2 regions of the Sinomonas atrocyanea genome follow, and region 1 is predicted to be linked to the other one. Evidence: riboswitches for the same ligand, from Rfam matches in the RefSeq annotation. Region 1 holds a riboswitch; the other holds the start of a gene.
The links. Region 1 has a riboswitch for S-adenosylmethionine ahead of acs (acetate--CoA ligase). Riboswitches for the same ligand answer to the same signal wherever they lie in the genome.
Positions count from the first base shown of each region.

Region 2: linked by a shared signal. The riboswitch ahead of SA2016_RS12810 (aminotransferase class V-fold PLP-dependent enzyme) and the one ahead of acs (acetate--CoA ligase) in region 1 are both predicted to bind S-adenosylmethionine.

Region 1 is NZ_CP014518.1:505,819-513,463, forward strand. Features, by position in the region: gene SA2016_RS02435 (ArsR/SmtB family transcription factor) at 1-667, opposite strand, end outside; gene SA2016_RS02440 (hypothetical protein) at 761-1,258, shown strand; gene SA2016_RS02445 (NADPH-dependent FMN reductase) at 1,331-2,047, shown strand; gene acs (acetate--CoA ligase) at 2,165-4,120, opposite strand; SAM riboswitch class I at 4,128-4,243, opposite strand; SAM riboswitch class IV at 4,385-4,496, shown strand; gene SA2016_RS02455 (flavin reductase family protein) at 4,536-5,018, shown strand; gene SA2016_RS02460 (oxygenase MpaB family protein) at 5,141-6,040, shown strand; gene SA2016_RS02465 (DUF503 domain-containing protein) at 6,186-6,479, shown strand; gene SA2016_RS02470 (hypothetical protein) at 6,497-6,958, opposite strand; gene SA2016_RS02475 (hypothetical protein) at 7,155-7,415, opposite strand; gene SA2016_RS02480 (VOC family protein) at 7,415-7,645, opposite strand, start outside.
Region 2 is NZ_CP014518.1:2,778,688-2,786,332, reverse strand. Features, by position in the region: gene SA2016_RS12830 (YrdB family protein) at 1-80, shown strand, start outside; gene SA2016_RS12825 (metal-dependent transcriptional regulator) at 77-790, opposite strand; gene SA2016_RS12820 (Nramp family divalent metal transporter) at 801-2,066, opposite strand; gene SA2016_RS12815 (class I SAM-dependent methyltransferase) at 2,194-2,958, opposite strand; gene SA2016_RS12810 (aminotransferase class V-fold PLP-dependent enzyme) at 3,031-4,431, opposite strand; SAM riboswitch class IV at 4,461-4,575, opposite strand; gene hisN (histidinol-phosphatase) at 4,683-5,504, opposite strand; gene rsgA (ribosome small subunit-dependent GTPase A) at 5,569-6,666, opposite strand; gene aroA (3-phosphoshikimate 1-carboxyvinyltransferase) at 6,668-7,645, opposite strand, start outside.

The DNA.
Region 1 (7,645 bases):
TGTTGGGCCACACGAAGGCGTTCGGCACGAGGATCAGGCCGCTGCCCGGCTTGGGCCGCTCCGTCGCCTCGCACCCGCGCGTGATCTCCAGGCCGGTGTCGGTGGGGCGCACGCTCGGGTGCAGGGTCTTGAACACCTCCTGGATGCCGTACCGCGCCAGGTCGTCCAGGCGCGAGTCGATGTCCGCGAGCAGCACCGAGCGCAGCCTGGGCCAGTAGGGCTCGAGGGCCGTGGTCCAGTACCAGCGCAGCGCCGCCACGATCCGGCCCACCGAGCCCTCCGGGTCGGCGCGCAGCTCGGTGAGGGTGGCCCGCATGTAGCCGACGAGCTGGCACTTCTCGAGGCAGTCGAAGTCGCGCGCCCACAGCTCGGCGGGCACCTCGGCGACGGCGTCGAGGGCCTCCGCGAACGTGTCCGCGCGGGTCGGGGTCGGCGTGAGGGAGTCGGCGATGAAGCCCTTGGGCTGCACGAGGGTCGTCAGGACCCGCAGGTGCTCGCGGGAGAGCGGGTCGCCGCTCGCGGAGATGCGCTGGCGCGCCTCGGTGATCCAGGGCCGGTGCAGCGGCGTCCCGGCCTGCAGCGCGCGCAGGCTGGTCACCGTCTCCCACAGCGGGGAGGCCTCGAAGTGGACCTTGGTGAGGTCCTCGCTCGTGAGCGTGATCTGCATGGGCCCAGCGTAGGTTTCGGCGTGGCCCCGGTCGAGGATTCGGTGAGGGCCGAATCGTTTCGTCCCCCCTCGGCCCCGCGCAGACTTCTGGGCATGGAACCGAAGACCACCACCGCACCCTCCTCCTCCGACCACGGCTCGGCCGCCCGGATCCCGGACGCCCACGCCCTCGACGCCCGCCGGGGCGACGCCGCAGCCTCCGCCGTGGCCCCCGTCCGCGGGCGGCTCCTCCACCCCCTCCAGGCCGCCGAGCGCAGGCCCGCACGCGCTCCGCACTCCGTCCCCGCACCCGCCGCGGCACGCACGACGGCGGAGGCGAACCGGCCGTCGGCTCCTCGCCGGCCGGAGGGCGCACCGCGGGAGCTGGCGCCACGGGACCTGGTTCCGCCGACATCCCTCCCGGACACCTCGGGCGACCTGCTCGGGCTGCCCGATCTCCGCCCGCTCGTGCGGGCCCTGCGCGCGGGGTGGGCGTGGCTCGTGCGGCAGGCGCGGGCTTCCACCGAGGTCGACGCCCGGCTGCGGGCGCGGCGCGACGAGGATTCGGCCACGATGGCCCGGTCGGGAGCGATCCCGGGGCGCCTCATGTGAGCAGAAGGTTGACGTGTCAATCGCTCAGGCCTACAGTTGATTGAAGCATCAACTAAGACCTTGGAGGCATGCATGTCCTGGCTCAAGAAGCTCTTCGGCACGACCGACTCGTCCGCCGCCCACCGCGCCGAGGCTCCGGCCGCGGAGGCGACCCGCGCTCCGGCGCTCCCTTCCGCGGAGGCGCCCACCGCCGTCGTGCGGGAAGGCGCCCCGCGGATCGCGGTGGTGACCGGAAGCACCCGCCCCGGGCGCAACAGCCGCCAGGTGGCGGAGTGGGTCGTTGCGCGCGCGAACCAGCGCGGCGACGCCTCCTTCGAGCTCGTGGACATCGCCGACTTCAATCTGCCGCTGCTGGACGAGGCCTTCCCCGCCGCGTACGGCAACTACCAGGGCGAGCACACGAAGGCGTGGGCGGCGAAGATCGCCGAATTCGACGGCTACGTGTTCGTCACCCCCGAGTACAACCACTCGACGGCGCCGGCCCTCGCCAACGCGCTCTCGTTCCTCAACGCCGAGTGGGCCAACAAGGCCGCGGGCATCGTGGGCTACGGCTCGGCGCTGGGGGCGCGGGCGGTCGAGCACCTGCGGGGAGTGCTGTCCGAGCTGCAGATCGCCCACGTGCAGAAGACCGGCATGTTCTCGCTCTTCAACGACTTCGAGGACTTCTCGGTGTTCAAGCCGACCGACCTGCAGGCCGTGTCCGTGGACCCCATGCTCGATCAGCTCGTGGCCTGGACCGTGGCGTTCGCCCAGGTCCGCGCGGGCGAGCTCGAGGCCGCCGCGGTCTGAGCGGCTCCTGGAGGTGCCGTAGGTGGCTCCTCAACGGCGCGGAGGTGACTCCTCAACGGCGCGGAGGTGACTCCTCAACGCAGGTGGTTCAGGAGTCAGCTACGTCCGGTTGAGGAGTCAGATCCGACGAGCTTCCAGGACTTGCGCGATCTCCGCGATGCACGGCTCGTTCTGCAGGCTCGTCGTGTCCCCCAGCGCCGTGCCCTCGAACAGCTGCGTCAGGAGCCTGCGCATGATCTTGCCCGAGCGGGTCTTGGGCACGTCCGGCACCACGACGATCTCGCGCGGTTTCGCGATCGGCCCGATCTCCCGCGCAACATGCGCGCGGAGCTCCGCCGCGAGGTCCCCGCGCCGCTCCACCGCGGCGACGGCCTCCGGATTCACGACGACGAAGGCCGCCGCCGCGTGCCCCGTCACCGCATCCGCCACCGGGCAGACGCCGGCTTCGACCACGGCCGGGTGCGAGACGAGGGCCGACTCGATCTCGATCGTGGAGAGCCGGTGGCCGGAGATGTTGAGGACGTCGTCGGTGCGGCCCAGGATCCAGGTGTCGCCGTCGGCGTCGTACTTCGCGCCGTCGCCGGCGAGGAACCAGCCCTGCTCGGCGTACTTGCGCCAGTAGGAGTCCAGGTAGCGCTGCGGGTTGCCCCAGACCGTCCGCGCCATCGCGGGGCCGGTCGCGGTGACCACGATGTTCCCCTGCACGCCCGGCGCGACCCGGGCGCCGTCGTCGTCCACGATCGCCGTGGCGAGCCCGGGCAGCGCCCTGGTGGCGCACCCGGGCTTGAACGCAGCGTCGGCCTGCCGCGGCGAGAGCACGGTCGCGCCGGTCTCCGACTGCCACCACGTGTCCACCATCGGCACCTCGCCGCGCCCGATGTTCGAGCGCAGCCACCGCCACGCCTCCGGGTTCACGGCCTCCCCGACGGTGCCGCACACCCGGACCGAGGAGAAGTCGTACTCCGCGGGCACTCCCTCCGGGAACCAGCCCATGAGCGAGCGCACGAGCGTGGGTGCGGTGTAGTAGCTCGTCACCCCGTAGCGCTGGATGATCTCGAAGTGCCGGCCCGGATGCGGCGTGTTCGGGGTGCCCTCGAAGATCACCTGCGTGACGCCGTTGGAGAGCGGCCCGTAGATCTCGTACGTGTGCGCCGTGACCCAGGCGAGGTCCGCGGTGCACCAGTGCACGTCCGCGTCCCGCAGTGCCGGGTCGGGGTGGGAGAACAGGTACTCGTGGCTCCAGGACGCCTGGGTGAGGTAGCCGCCGGTCGTGTGGACCAGGCCCTTGGGCTTCCCCGTGGTGCCGGAGGTGTACATGATGAACAGCGGCGTCTCGGCCTCGAACGCCTCGGCCTCGTGGACCTCGGGCTGAGCGTCGACGAGCTCGTGCCACCACACGTCGCGGCCCGGCGTCCACGCGATCTCCGAGCCCGTCCGGCGGATCACCAGGACGTGGTCGACGGCGTTGTCCCCGCCGGCTGCTCCGCCGCGCACCGCGGCGTCGGCGTTCTCCTTCACCGGCACGGCCTTGCCGCGGCGGTACTGGCCGTCCGTGGTGACGAGCAGCTTGGCACCCGTGTCCTCGACGCGGAAGCGCAGCGCCTCGGCCGAGAAGCCGCCGAACACGAGCGAGTGCACCGCGCCGATCCGGGCGCACGCGAGCGTGATGACCACGGTCTCGACCAGCACGGGCAGGTAGATCACCACGCGGTCGCCCTGGCCGATCCCGAGCGCGAGCAGGGCGTTCGCGGCCTGGGAGACCCGGCGCTGCAGGTCCGCGTACGTGACGGTGACGCGGTCGCCCGGCTCGCCCTCGAAGTGCAGGGCCACCTTGTCCCCGCGCCCGGCGGCGACGTGGCGGTCGGCGCAGTTCACGGCCGCGTTCAGGCGCCCACCTTCGAACCAGCGGATCACGGGCGGTGTGTCGGTGGAGGGGTCCGCGGGGATCCACGTGTGGGCGGCGTCCCACGGCTCGGCCCACGTCAGGCGCCGCGCGGCGTCCTCCCAGAAGGCGATCCGCTCGGGATCGAGCTGGCTGGTGGCGGTCGTGGGGGGTTCGAGGACAGACGTCATGGCTCTCTCTCCATCGGTTCTGGCGGTAGCACCTGTGGTCCTGCGCAGAGGGTGGTCCTGTGCAGAGGGCCATGGTTGCTGCGGCGTCACGGAGCCAGATCTCTCGGCCGCTCGGGATGGTCACCTCACTGTTGCGCGCCGGATGCAAACCGGCCAAAAAAGGCGTGCAGGGTCGCGTAACAAAGTTCAATGTGACCTTCTGTGTCCCAGGCCACGGCTGGACGGTGGACGCCTCGGAGACGCTTTTCGTAGGGTGGAAGGCAGGATCAAGAGTCCCGGTGCGAAGCTCTGGCTGGCCGGGCGGCAACCCTCTCCCGTAGTGGGGTGCCCCAGATGAGGATCCGGCCGCGGTGGCCATCCGCGGCAAGTACGGCGCCCGGAACCGCGGGCGTCCGGCCGTTTCGCTGGAGGACTCATGACTGCCACCCCGCTCGACCTCGTGACCGGTGCCGACCTGCGCCGGGCCATGGGGTGCTGGGCCACGGGGATCGCCGTCATCACCACCTCGGACGGCGGCACCCTCGCGGGCCTCGTGAGCAATTCGTTCACGTCGATCAGCCTGGATCCGCCGCTCGTCTCGTGGGCGGTGGACAAGTCGTCGAGCTCGTTTGCGACATGGATCAACACCGACAACTACGCCGTGCACATCCTCTCCGAGTCACGGCGGGACCTCGTGCAGCGGTTCGCGGCGAAGGGGACGGACAAGTTCGCGGGGCTGGACTGGGAGCCCGGCGTGCTGGGCTCGCCCGTCGTGGCCGCCGACGTCCCGCGTGTTGAGTGTCGCCTCTGGCAGCGGGTGGACGCGGGGGACCACGTCATCCTGATCGGCGAGGTTGTCAGCATCTCGGGCCAGGACGACTTCCGCCCCCTCACCAACCACGTGTACTGGGCAAAGTAGACCTACTGGCGCACAGCCACGCTGCCGGGGCCCCGGCTCCGCCTCAACGGAGGGGGCCCCGGCATGCTCCGTGCGCCCGACCTACTCTGGACCCGACGTACTCTGGAGGGGTGTCCCCTGACATGCTCGGGCCGCTGCGGAAGCGGCTCCGCCTGACGTTCGCCGGCGAGTCCGAGACCATCCCCGCGTGGGAGACGGCCCTCGAGGACGGCGACGACGCGGGCTTCTTCCCGCCCGACTCCGCCGTCTGGGCGGTGCACGGCTCCATGTCCACGATCGCCGCCGGAATCCGCGCGCTCCTCACCCAGGCGCTCCACCCCGGCGTGCTGGCGGGGGTGGTGGACCACTCCAACTACCGCGCGGACCCCCTCGGCCGCCTGGCCGGGACCATCCGCTGGATCTTCACGGTCACCTACGGCGACACCGCGGCCGCCCGCGCGGCCTGCGCGTGGGTGCGCGGCGTGCACGTGCCGGTGACCGGCACCTACGTCTCGCCGGGCGGCGCGCACGAGCAGTACTCCGCGAACGATCCGGCCCTCGCCGAGTGGGTGCACATCGCGTTCACCGACGCGTTCCTGCGCAGCTACGAGGCCTTCCACGGCCCGGTTCCCGGCGGCGCCGACCGCTATGTGGCCGAGTGGGCCACGGCCGGCGAGCTCATGGGCGTCGCGGACCCGCCCCGCACCGAGGCTGACCTCGCGGAGCGCATCCGGGCGTACGACGCCGCGGGGCAGCTCTCCGGCGGCCCCCGCGTCGACGAGGTGGTCGCCTTCATCCGGCGACCGCCGCTGGACCCGCTCCTCAAGCCCGGCTACGCGCTGCTCTTCGGCGCGGTCCTCGACACGCTTCCGCCGCGGCATCTGGAGCTCCTGGGGCTCTCGCGTCCGCGGCTCGGGCCCGTGCCGCTGCCGCTGGCGGGGGCCGCGAAGGCGACGCTCGCCGTCATCGGCCGGGCGCTGGGCCCGATGGCGCCGAGCGAAGCCGCCGCCCGGCGCCGCCTGGTCCGCCTCGGCGTGCTCTGAGTCCCCGCCCGCTCCCTCGCCTTTCCCCGCCCCGACGCGGGGTCACCTCTCAGCCGACGCGGGGTCACCTCTCGACAGACCCGGGGTCACCTCTCAGCCGACGCGGGGCCTAGGTACTGACATCCCTCCGTGAGTGAATGGGCGCATGTGGATTGCCTGGATCGAGTTCGACCTGCTCCTCGGCGATGTGCACTCCCTCAAGGAGAAACGCTCAGTGGTCCGGCCGATCGTCGCGGAGCTGCGCCGACGGTTCGACGTCTCGGCGGCCGAGGTCGGGGACATGGACCTGCACCGCCGCGCGCGCATCGGCGTCGGCATCGTCAGCGCGGACAGGGCTCACGCGGTGGAGGTGCTCGACGCCGTCGAACGCCTCGTCGCCGGCCGCCCGGAGGTCGAGCTGCTCAGCGCCCGCCGGCGCGAGGCCCGCAGCGACGACTGACCCGCCGCGACGGTGGATCAGCGCACGAACAGCAGGATCACGTGCAGCGCACTCAGCGCGACGCCCGCGACCGCCATCGCCGAGACCCGCGCCGCCCGCACCTTCGACCGGGCGAACGAGCCCCACGCGGCGAACGCGGAGCCGAGGAGGGGCCCTGCAGCGAGGAAGGCGCCGATCCAGGGCACGGCGCCCAGGGTCAGGGCCAGGATGCCGAAGCCGAGCGCCACCCCGCCCAGACCGGTCGCGAGCCGCGAGACGGGTTTGGGCGGCCTGCGCTCGCCCCCTCGCGGCTGCCCGGCGCTGGCGGGCGACGCCGGGCCCCCTCCCGCGCGGACGATCTCGCCGCGGCGGGTGCCGTCCGGCAGGAGGCCATCCAGCCCGCGGCCGGACGCGGCCGCACCGGGCTGGACCCCGTCGGGCCAGTAGGCGCTGGGGTCCCGGTAGGGATTCCGCCGAGGGGCATTGCCGGGGGTGGTCACCGTCCCATTATGGGCGGCCGGCCCCGTGCACGTCCTCAGGGTTCACCCTGAGCAGACCCCGGATCCGCGGGCACCCCCATATGCCCTGCGCTTCGGTCACAGCCCTGCGTTGAAGGCCGGGGCAATGACCGAAGCGCAGGGCATTTCCTCGCCGCGGAGGCCGCGGAGGCCAGGGACATCCGGAGGGAGGGGCTCCTCAGAGCCCCCCGGCAGAGGCGTACTCCTCCGGCGACGCTCCGTAGGCGTGTGTGAACTCGCGCGTGAGCTGGGCAGGGGGGATCCCGGCCGCGAGGGCGAGGGCCGCAACGTCGAACGGGAGCCGCCGTGCGCGGTCGTGCGCGGCCCGGAACCTCCTCGCGCCGTCCCGGTCGATCAGATCCCGGAGGCGCCGCACCCCCACGAGCTCGCGCGGGGCCGGCGCCGGGCTGCGCGCCGGCCCCCACGCGGGATGGCACATCAGCGCAGCTCTTGGATGCGGACGAGGTTGCCCGCGGGGTCGCGGAAGGCGCAGTCCCGCAGGCCGTACGGCTGCAGGGTGGGCTCCTGCACCACCTCGGCGTCGGTGGCCTGGACCTTCTCGAACACCTCGTCGAGGTTGGGCGTGGCCAACAGGATCCAGCCGTAGGTGCCCTTGGCCATCATCTCCGAGATGGTGCGCCGCTCGTCCTCCGTGATCCCGGGATCCGT
Region 2 (7,645 bases), 2.1 Mb from region 1:
GGCAGCCGCTGGGCCTCGTCCTGGCGGTGCTGGCGCTGGCCGATACGGTGCTCGCGTTCTGGCTCCAGCGGAAGTACTAGGAGCCGGGCTCGAGGGCACAGCCCGCGTGGGGCGGCCCGTTCCGGACCCACACCGCTCCGGCCACCTCGTCGGCAACGTCGAAGTCGCGCGAGCCGTCGCCCTCGTCGATGCGGACCACGAGCGGGCCGCCGAACGGCTTGCGCCGCACCACCGTCACGTCCGTGTCGAGGGAGATCCTCTCCTGGGCGAGGTAGCGGAGCAGATCCGGGTTCTCGTCGCTGATCCGGGCGATCCGTCCCGTGTGGCCGGGATCGAGCTCGCTGAGGCGGTGGGCGTCGATGCGGGGCACGGTCCCCTCCGCCGTCGGGATCGGGTCCCCGTGGGGATCGCGGGCAGGGTTGCCGAGCTTGGCGGCCAGGCGCTCGACGAAGAGGTCGGAGACCGCGTGCTCGAGCAGCTCGGCCTCGACGTGGACCTCGTCCCAGCTGTAGCCCAGCTCGCTGACCAGGAAGGTCTCGAGGAGGCGGTGCCGCCGGACCATGGTGAGCGCCACGCGCCGGCCCTCCTGGGTGAGCCGCACCGCGCCGTACGGGCGGTGGTCCACGAGGCCGAGGTCCTTGAGCTTGCGCACCATCTCGGACACCGACGAGTTCGCCACGCCGAGCCGTGCCGCGAGCTGCGAGGACGTGATGGGGGCGTCCTGCCACTCGGTGAAGGCATAGATCGTCTTCACGTAGTCCTCGGTGGAGGAGGAGAGCTGGCTCTTCACGCCATCCACCCTACCGTCCGAGCAGGGGGCCGGCCGTGAGCCAGAGCAGGGCGACGTTGAGCACGATGACCAGCGCCGCGCTGAGCCAGGCGGCGACCACCAGCGGCGGCCGCAGCGTGTGCTCGCCGACCACGGCGGCCTGGGTGCTGAGCCGGATGAGCGGGACGAGGGCGAACGGGATCCCGAAGCTCAGGACCGCCTGGCTCACGACGAGGGCCCACGTGGGGTCCACGCCGAGGGCGAGGACCAGCACCGACGGGACCAGCGTGATCGCCCGGCGGAGGACGAGGGGAATGCGGCGTTCGAGCAGGCCCTGCATGATCGTCGCACCGGCGTAGGAGCCCACGGCGGTGGAGGCGAGGCCGCTGGCGAGCAGCCCCACGGCGAAGACGATGCCAACGGCGGGGCCGAGCGCCCTCTCGATCGCCGCGTGCGCCCCCTCGATCGAGTCCGTTCCCTCGGTGCCGCCGAGAGTGGAGGCTGCGAGGAGGAGCATGCCGATGTTGACGACGCCCGCGACCCCGAGGGCGATGACCACGTCCACGCGCGTCCCCCGCAGGAGCCGCCGGATGGCCGGGGCGCCCGGGTGGCCGTCGGCGTCGCCGCGGTGGCGGTCGCGGGACAGCGCCGAATGGACGTAGATCGCGTGGGGCATGACGGTGGCCCCCAGCATGGAGGCGGCGAGCAGGACCGAGTCGGGGCCGTCGAACCGGGGAAGGAGCCCGCCGGCCATGGCGGCCGGGGAGGGCGCGCTGACGGCGAGGCCGGCGAGGAAGCCGAGCGCGATGACGGCGAGGAGGGCAACGATCGCCAGCTCGAACCGCTGCTGGGTGCGGAAATCCTGGATCGCGAGGATCCCCATCGAGACGACCCCGACGATGACGGCGCCCACGGGGAGCGGGACCCGGAACAGGAGCTGCAGCGCGAGCGCGCCGCCCACCACCTCGGCGAGGTCTGTGGCGAGCGCGACGATCTCGGCCTGCGCCCAGTAGAGCCGGCGGGGTCCGGGCCTCAGGCGGGCTCCCAGCAGCTCGGGGAGCGTGCGCCCCGTGACCACGCCGAGCTTCGCCGAGAGGTACTGGATGAGCATCGCCATGAGGTTGGCGAGGACGAGCACCCACATGAGCAGGTAGCCGTATCGGGCGCCTGCGGTCAGGTTCGCCGCCACATTGCCGGGGTCCACATAGGCCACGGAGGCCACGAACGCCGGTCCGAGGGCCCCGAGGAGCAGGGGCCAGCGGGAGCGGCCCGCGGCCGTGCGCTGCGCCTTCAGCACCCTGTCCACCCTCGACCGGCCTCCTCGCCAGCGCCTGCCTGGCACTTAGACGCGCCAAACATAAGTTTTCGGTACACCTAAACACTACGGGCTGCGCTTGCGTGCGGCAAGGTGCTGCGCACCGGCGTCAGCGCGGTGCCTCCGTGGCGCGCCACGCCTGGGTGATGTAGGGCAGGGCGAGGGGCTCGCCAGCGGAGTGGCCGAGGTGCTCGAAGAGGTACCAGGCGAGGTTGTCCTCGACCCTGCGCCGGTTCTTCTCGGAGGCCCGCAGGTAGTAGCTGCGGGACTTCGTCAGCTCCACGATGCCCTCGGGGGTGGTCGGGTCCTCCCAGGCGATCACGAGCGGCTCCCAGCCGTGCAGCTCCGGGCCCGACGGCGGGTGGTAGTCCGGCTTGTGGACGTCGCCGGCGTGCATGATGCGCGAGAGCCGGTGGACCCAGGGGATGCGCGTGTCGAGCTGGTTCCACACGAGCCCGGCGCGGCCGCCCGGACGGAGGAGGCGGGCCGCCTCGCGGGTCGCGGCCGCCGGGTCGAACCAGTGCCAGGCCTGGGCGGCGACCACCACGTCCGTGGAGGCGTCCGGCAGCCCGGTCCGCTCGGCGGGGGCAGCGACGCACGTGACCGAGGGGAGCCTGGCGGCGAGCTGGGCCAGCATGTCCGCGGACGGGTCCACGGCGGTCACGGCGAGGCCGCGGGCCACGAGCAGCTCGGTGAACTTGCCGGTGCCGGCCCCGAGATCGACCGCGGTGCGCGCGCCGTCCGGGACGATCCAGTCGGCCGCCTCCCTCGGGTAGCCGGGGCGGACCCGTTCGTAGTGCTCGCCGCCGGCGGAGAACGCCCCGGCGAGCTCGCGCCGCCGCGCGTCGTCGAACTTCGGCCCGCCCCGTCCCATCAGTTCCTTTCGAGGATTCCGGCTCCCCACTCTACGTCGGGCGCGGCCCCTAGGGCGTGCGGACGACGCCGCTCACTCGCCGAGGCTGCACGGCGCCGCCCCCGCGGTGCCCGGGGTGTTGGGCGCCCAGGCGGGGAACGGCCGGGTGTCCCGGGCAGGGACCCATCGCCCGGCGTCGACGGCGTAGTCGATGCCCAGCCCGGCCTCGACGAGCTGCCCGACCGCTGCCACGAGCCGCTCGACGTCCTCGAGCCGGGAGCCGACGCCGAAGCTGGCCCGCAGGGAGCCCGCCGGCAGCCCGAGCCGGGTCAGGGCAGGATGGGCGCAGAATCGCCCGTCCCGCACGCCGATGCCGTGCTCTGCGGAGAGGTAGGCGGCCGCGAGGCCCGCGTCGTAGCCGGCAATCGAGAAGTTCACCACGCCGATCGCCGACGGCGCGTCGGCGAAGAGGCGGTGGACGCCGACGCCGTCGATCGCCTCCAGGCCGTCCACGAGCGCGGCGCGCAGCTGCTCCTCGTGGCGGGTCCACGCGACGGGGTCCAGGGCGCCGAGGACCTCGGCGGCGCGGGCGAGCGTCGCCGCGCCGAGGACGTTGGGGGAGCCGGCCTCGTGCCGGGCCGGCCCGGTGGCCCAGGCCACGGACTCGAGGCGGACCTCGCTGACGGCGCCGCCGCCGGCGAGGTGCGGCCGGCCGGCGTCGAGCCAGTCCGGCCGGCCCACGAGCACGCCGCTGCCGAAGGGGGCGTAGAGCTTGTGGCCCGAGAAGGCGAGGTAGTCGATGCCCGTGACGGCTCCGGGGTCCCCCGCCATGTCGATCCGGCGGTGCGGGGCCAGCTGGGCGGCGTCGACGAGGATCCTGGCCCCGTGGGCGTGGGCGAGGGCGGCGAGCTCGGCGAGGGGGAGGACTTCCCCGGTGACGTTGGAGGCCCCGGTCACGGCGAGGAGGCCCACCCCGCCGTGGGCGAGCTCTGCGCCGAGGCGCTCGAGCGTCTCGGCGACCGTGTCCGCGGCGACGACGCTGCGGTGCGGGCGGCCCTGCCAGGGCAGGAGGTTCGCGTGGTGCTCGATGTCCAGGTAGAGGACGTCGAGGCCGGGCGGGACGCAGCCGGCGAGCAGGTTGAGGGAGTCGGTGGTGTTGCGCGTGAACACGACCGCGTCGTCCGGCCTCGCCCCGGCGAAGGCGCGCACGGTTCCGCGCGCGTTCTCGTAGACGCTCGTGCTGATCTGCGAGGCGTAGCCGGCGCCGCGGTGCACGCTCGCGTAGAAGGGCAGCACCTCGGTGAGGTGGTCGGCGACCTCGGCCAGCGCCGGGGCGGAGGCCGCGTAGTCGAGATTGGCGTACCGGACGCTCCCGCCGGTCACGAGCGGCGCGGCGAGGTCGGCGCCGACGACGGCGGCGAGTGGCTCGAGCGCGTCGGGGTACCGCGCGCTCAGCTCGGCAGCGTCGGCGGTGGGGGACAGGACAGTGCTCATCGGCGTTCCTCACAGGCGAGGGACCCTCGGGTCCGCGCTTGCCGCATCCGTTCCGGACCGGCCCGGTCGTCACCCGGGGCACCCCGCCGCGTCTGGGAGGGTTGCCGGCCAGCAAACCGGGGTTTCGCGCTGGCACTCGTGACCTTGGCAAAGACCCTAGGGCACGCGGGAGGGCCGCGCACGCCGGGCGGCGCGCAGCGGGTCAGTGTGACGAACGGTGACGGGGCGCGGGCCGGCTGCCGGGGCCCGCGTCAGTCCGGCAGGAGGTCGTCGCGGCCGGGGTTCAGCTTGCCGAGCACCTCGGAGTGCAGGATCCCGTTGGTCGCGAGCGCATTGCCGCCCCACGGGCCGTCCTGCCCGTCCAGGGAGGTGAAGCGGCCCCCCGCCTCGGTGACGATGGGCACGAGGGCGGCCATGTCGTAGAGGGCGAGCTCGGGCTCTGTGGCGATGTCCACGGCGCCCTCGGCGACGAGGCAGTAGGACCAGAAGTCCCCGTAGGCGCGGGTCCGCCAGACCTCGTCGGTGAGGCCGAGGAAGTCCTCGAGGCTCCCGCGCTCCTTCCAGCCCGAGAGCGAGGAATAGGACAGCGATGCGTCCTGCAGCTTCGAGACGTCGGAGACCTTCAGCCGCGTGGCGGAGGCGAGGGAGCGCCCCGTGTAGGCGCCGGTGCCCTTGGCCGCCCACCACCGCCGGCCGAGGGCCGGGGCGCTCACCACGCCGACCACGATCTCGTCGCCGTCGGCCAGGGCGATCAGGGACGCCCACACGGGCACGCCGCGGACGAAGTTCTTGGTGCCGTCGATCGGGTCGATGATCCAGCGGCGGGACCCGTGGCCCGTGGTCCCGAACTCCTCGCCCACCACCGCGTCGCGGGGCCGGGAGCGGGAGAGCTGCCCGCGGATCGCCTCCTCGGCGGCGCGGTCGGCGTCGGTGACCGGGGTCAGGTCCGGCTTGGTCTCCACCTTCAGGTCGAGGGCCTTGAACCGCTCCATCGTCTGGGCGTCGACCGAGTCCGCCAGGACGTGGGCGAGGCGGAGGTCGTCGTTGTACGAGGTCTCGGTCACTGAGGTCATGGACCCCACGCTATCCCCTGGGGCGCGCGCCGGCCGCGAGGCACAGCCGAGACGGGAGCACAGCCTAGACGCCGAGTTCCTTCTCGTCCTGCGCTTCCTCCCGCGGGCCGGCCCCGAGGAGGCGGCGCAGCGACGCGAGGCGGGCCGGGCCGGCGTCGCCCGCGTGCCCGCCGGCGACCCACGCGTCGAGGCCGCAGCCCACTGCCGCGGCGTCATGCCGGCAGCCGCGTTCGCATGCCTCGATGCCCGGCTCGAGGTCCGCGAAGGCGTGCAGGATCCGGTCGGGGTCCACGTGGGCGAGCCCGAACGAGCGGATCCCGGGAGTGTCGATGATCCAGCTGCCCGACGGGGCGTCGGCGAGGCGCAGCGCGAGCGCCGAGGAGGAGGTGTGCCGGCCGCGCCCGGTCACCGCGTTGACCCCGCCGGTGGCGCGGTCGGCGCCGGTGAGCGCGTTGACCATGGTGGACTTGCCCACGCCCGAGTGGCCGAGCAGTACCGTCACGTGGCCCTCGAGCTGGGCGCGGAGCCGCTCCACGGCCTCGTCGTCGAGCCGGGCCGAGGCGCCGTCTTCGGTTTGGGCGCCCTCTGCGGGCTCCTCGGCGGTGCGGCTCACGACGACGGTGAGGGGCAGGAGCCGGTAGTTGGCCAGGAGCGCGGCCGGATCCTTCAGGTCCGCCTTCGTCACGAGCAGCAGTGGCTCAATCCCGGCATCGTAGGCCGCGACGAGGGCCCGGTCGATGAAGCCGGTGCGGGGCTCGGGGTTGGCAGCGGCGACCACGATCACGAGCTGGTCCGCGTTCGCGACGACGACCCGCTCGTCCGGGTCCGTGTCGTCGGCGCTGCGCCGCAGGACGGTCGAGCGCTCCTCGATGCGGACGAGCCGTGCGAGGGTGTCGGGCCGGCCGCTGACGTCGCCCACCAGGCCCACGAAGTCGCCGGGCACCACGGGCGTGCGGCGCAGCTCCCGGGCCCGTGCGGCGATCACCACCCGCTCCTGGGGCGTGTCCTCGTCGAGGACCGCCGTGTAGCGCCCGCGGTCCACCGTGACGATGCGGCCCACGACGGCGTCCTCGTGGCTCGGCCGGTCCTTGGTGCGCGGACGGCTGCCACGCTTGTTCGGGCGGACGCGGACGTCGCTCTCGTCCCACTCGCGCTGCCCCATGCTAGGAGCCGGCTCCCGCCTGCGCGTGCTGGCCCAGCATGCGCGCCCACATCTGGGGGAACTCCGGCATGGTCTTGGACGTCGTGGCGATGTCCTCGACCTCGACCCCGGGGACGGCGAGCCCCAGGATGGCGCCGGCGGTGGCCATGCGGTGGTCGGCGTAGGAGCGGACCACGCCGCCGTGCAGCGGGGCGGGCCGGATCACGAGGCCGTCGTCGGTCTCCTCGGCGTCCCCTCCGAGCCGGGTGATCTCGGCGACGAGCGCCGCGAGCCGGTCCGTCTCGTGCCCGCGGAGGTGCGCGATGCCGGTGAGCCGCGAGGGCGAGTCGGCGAGCGCGCACAGCGCCGCGACCGTCGGGGCGAGCTCGCTCGTGTCGGCCAGGTCCGCTCCGGTGATGCGCTCCCCGCCGCGGACGGTGAGGGTGCCGGCGTCGAGGGTCACCTCGGCTCCGAGGCGGGGGAGGATCTCGCGCCAGGCGTCGCCGACCTGGGTGGTGTGCTCGGGCCAGTTGGGGACGCGGACGGTGCCCCGGGTGGCGAGGGCCGCGGCGAGGAACGGGCCCGCGTTGGAGAGGTCCTGCTCGATCCGGACATCGAAGGCCCGGATGGGGCCGGGCGAGACGACCCAGTGGTGGGGGACCGTGTCGTCGACCTCCACCCCGACGCCGCGCAGGACCTCGACGGTCATCGAGATGTGGTCGAGGCTCGGCACCGGGCCGCCGACGTGCTCGAGGTGGAGCCCGTCGGTGAAGCGGGCGCCCGCGAGCAGGAGCGCGGAGACGAACTGGCTCGAGCCGCTGGCGTCGACGGCGACGTGGCCGCCCCGCACCGCGCCGGTGCCCTGCACCGTGAACGGCAGCGAGCGGGGCGTGCCGCCGTCGGGGGACGTGAGGTCGACGCCCAGCCCGCGGAGGCCCTCGATCACGGGGCCCATGGGACGCACCCGCGCGTGCGGGTCGCCGTCGAACGCGATCACGCC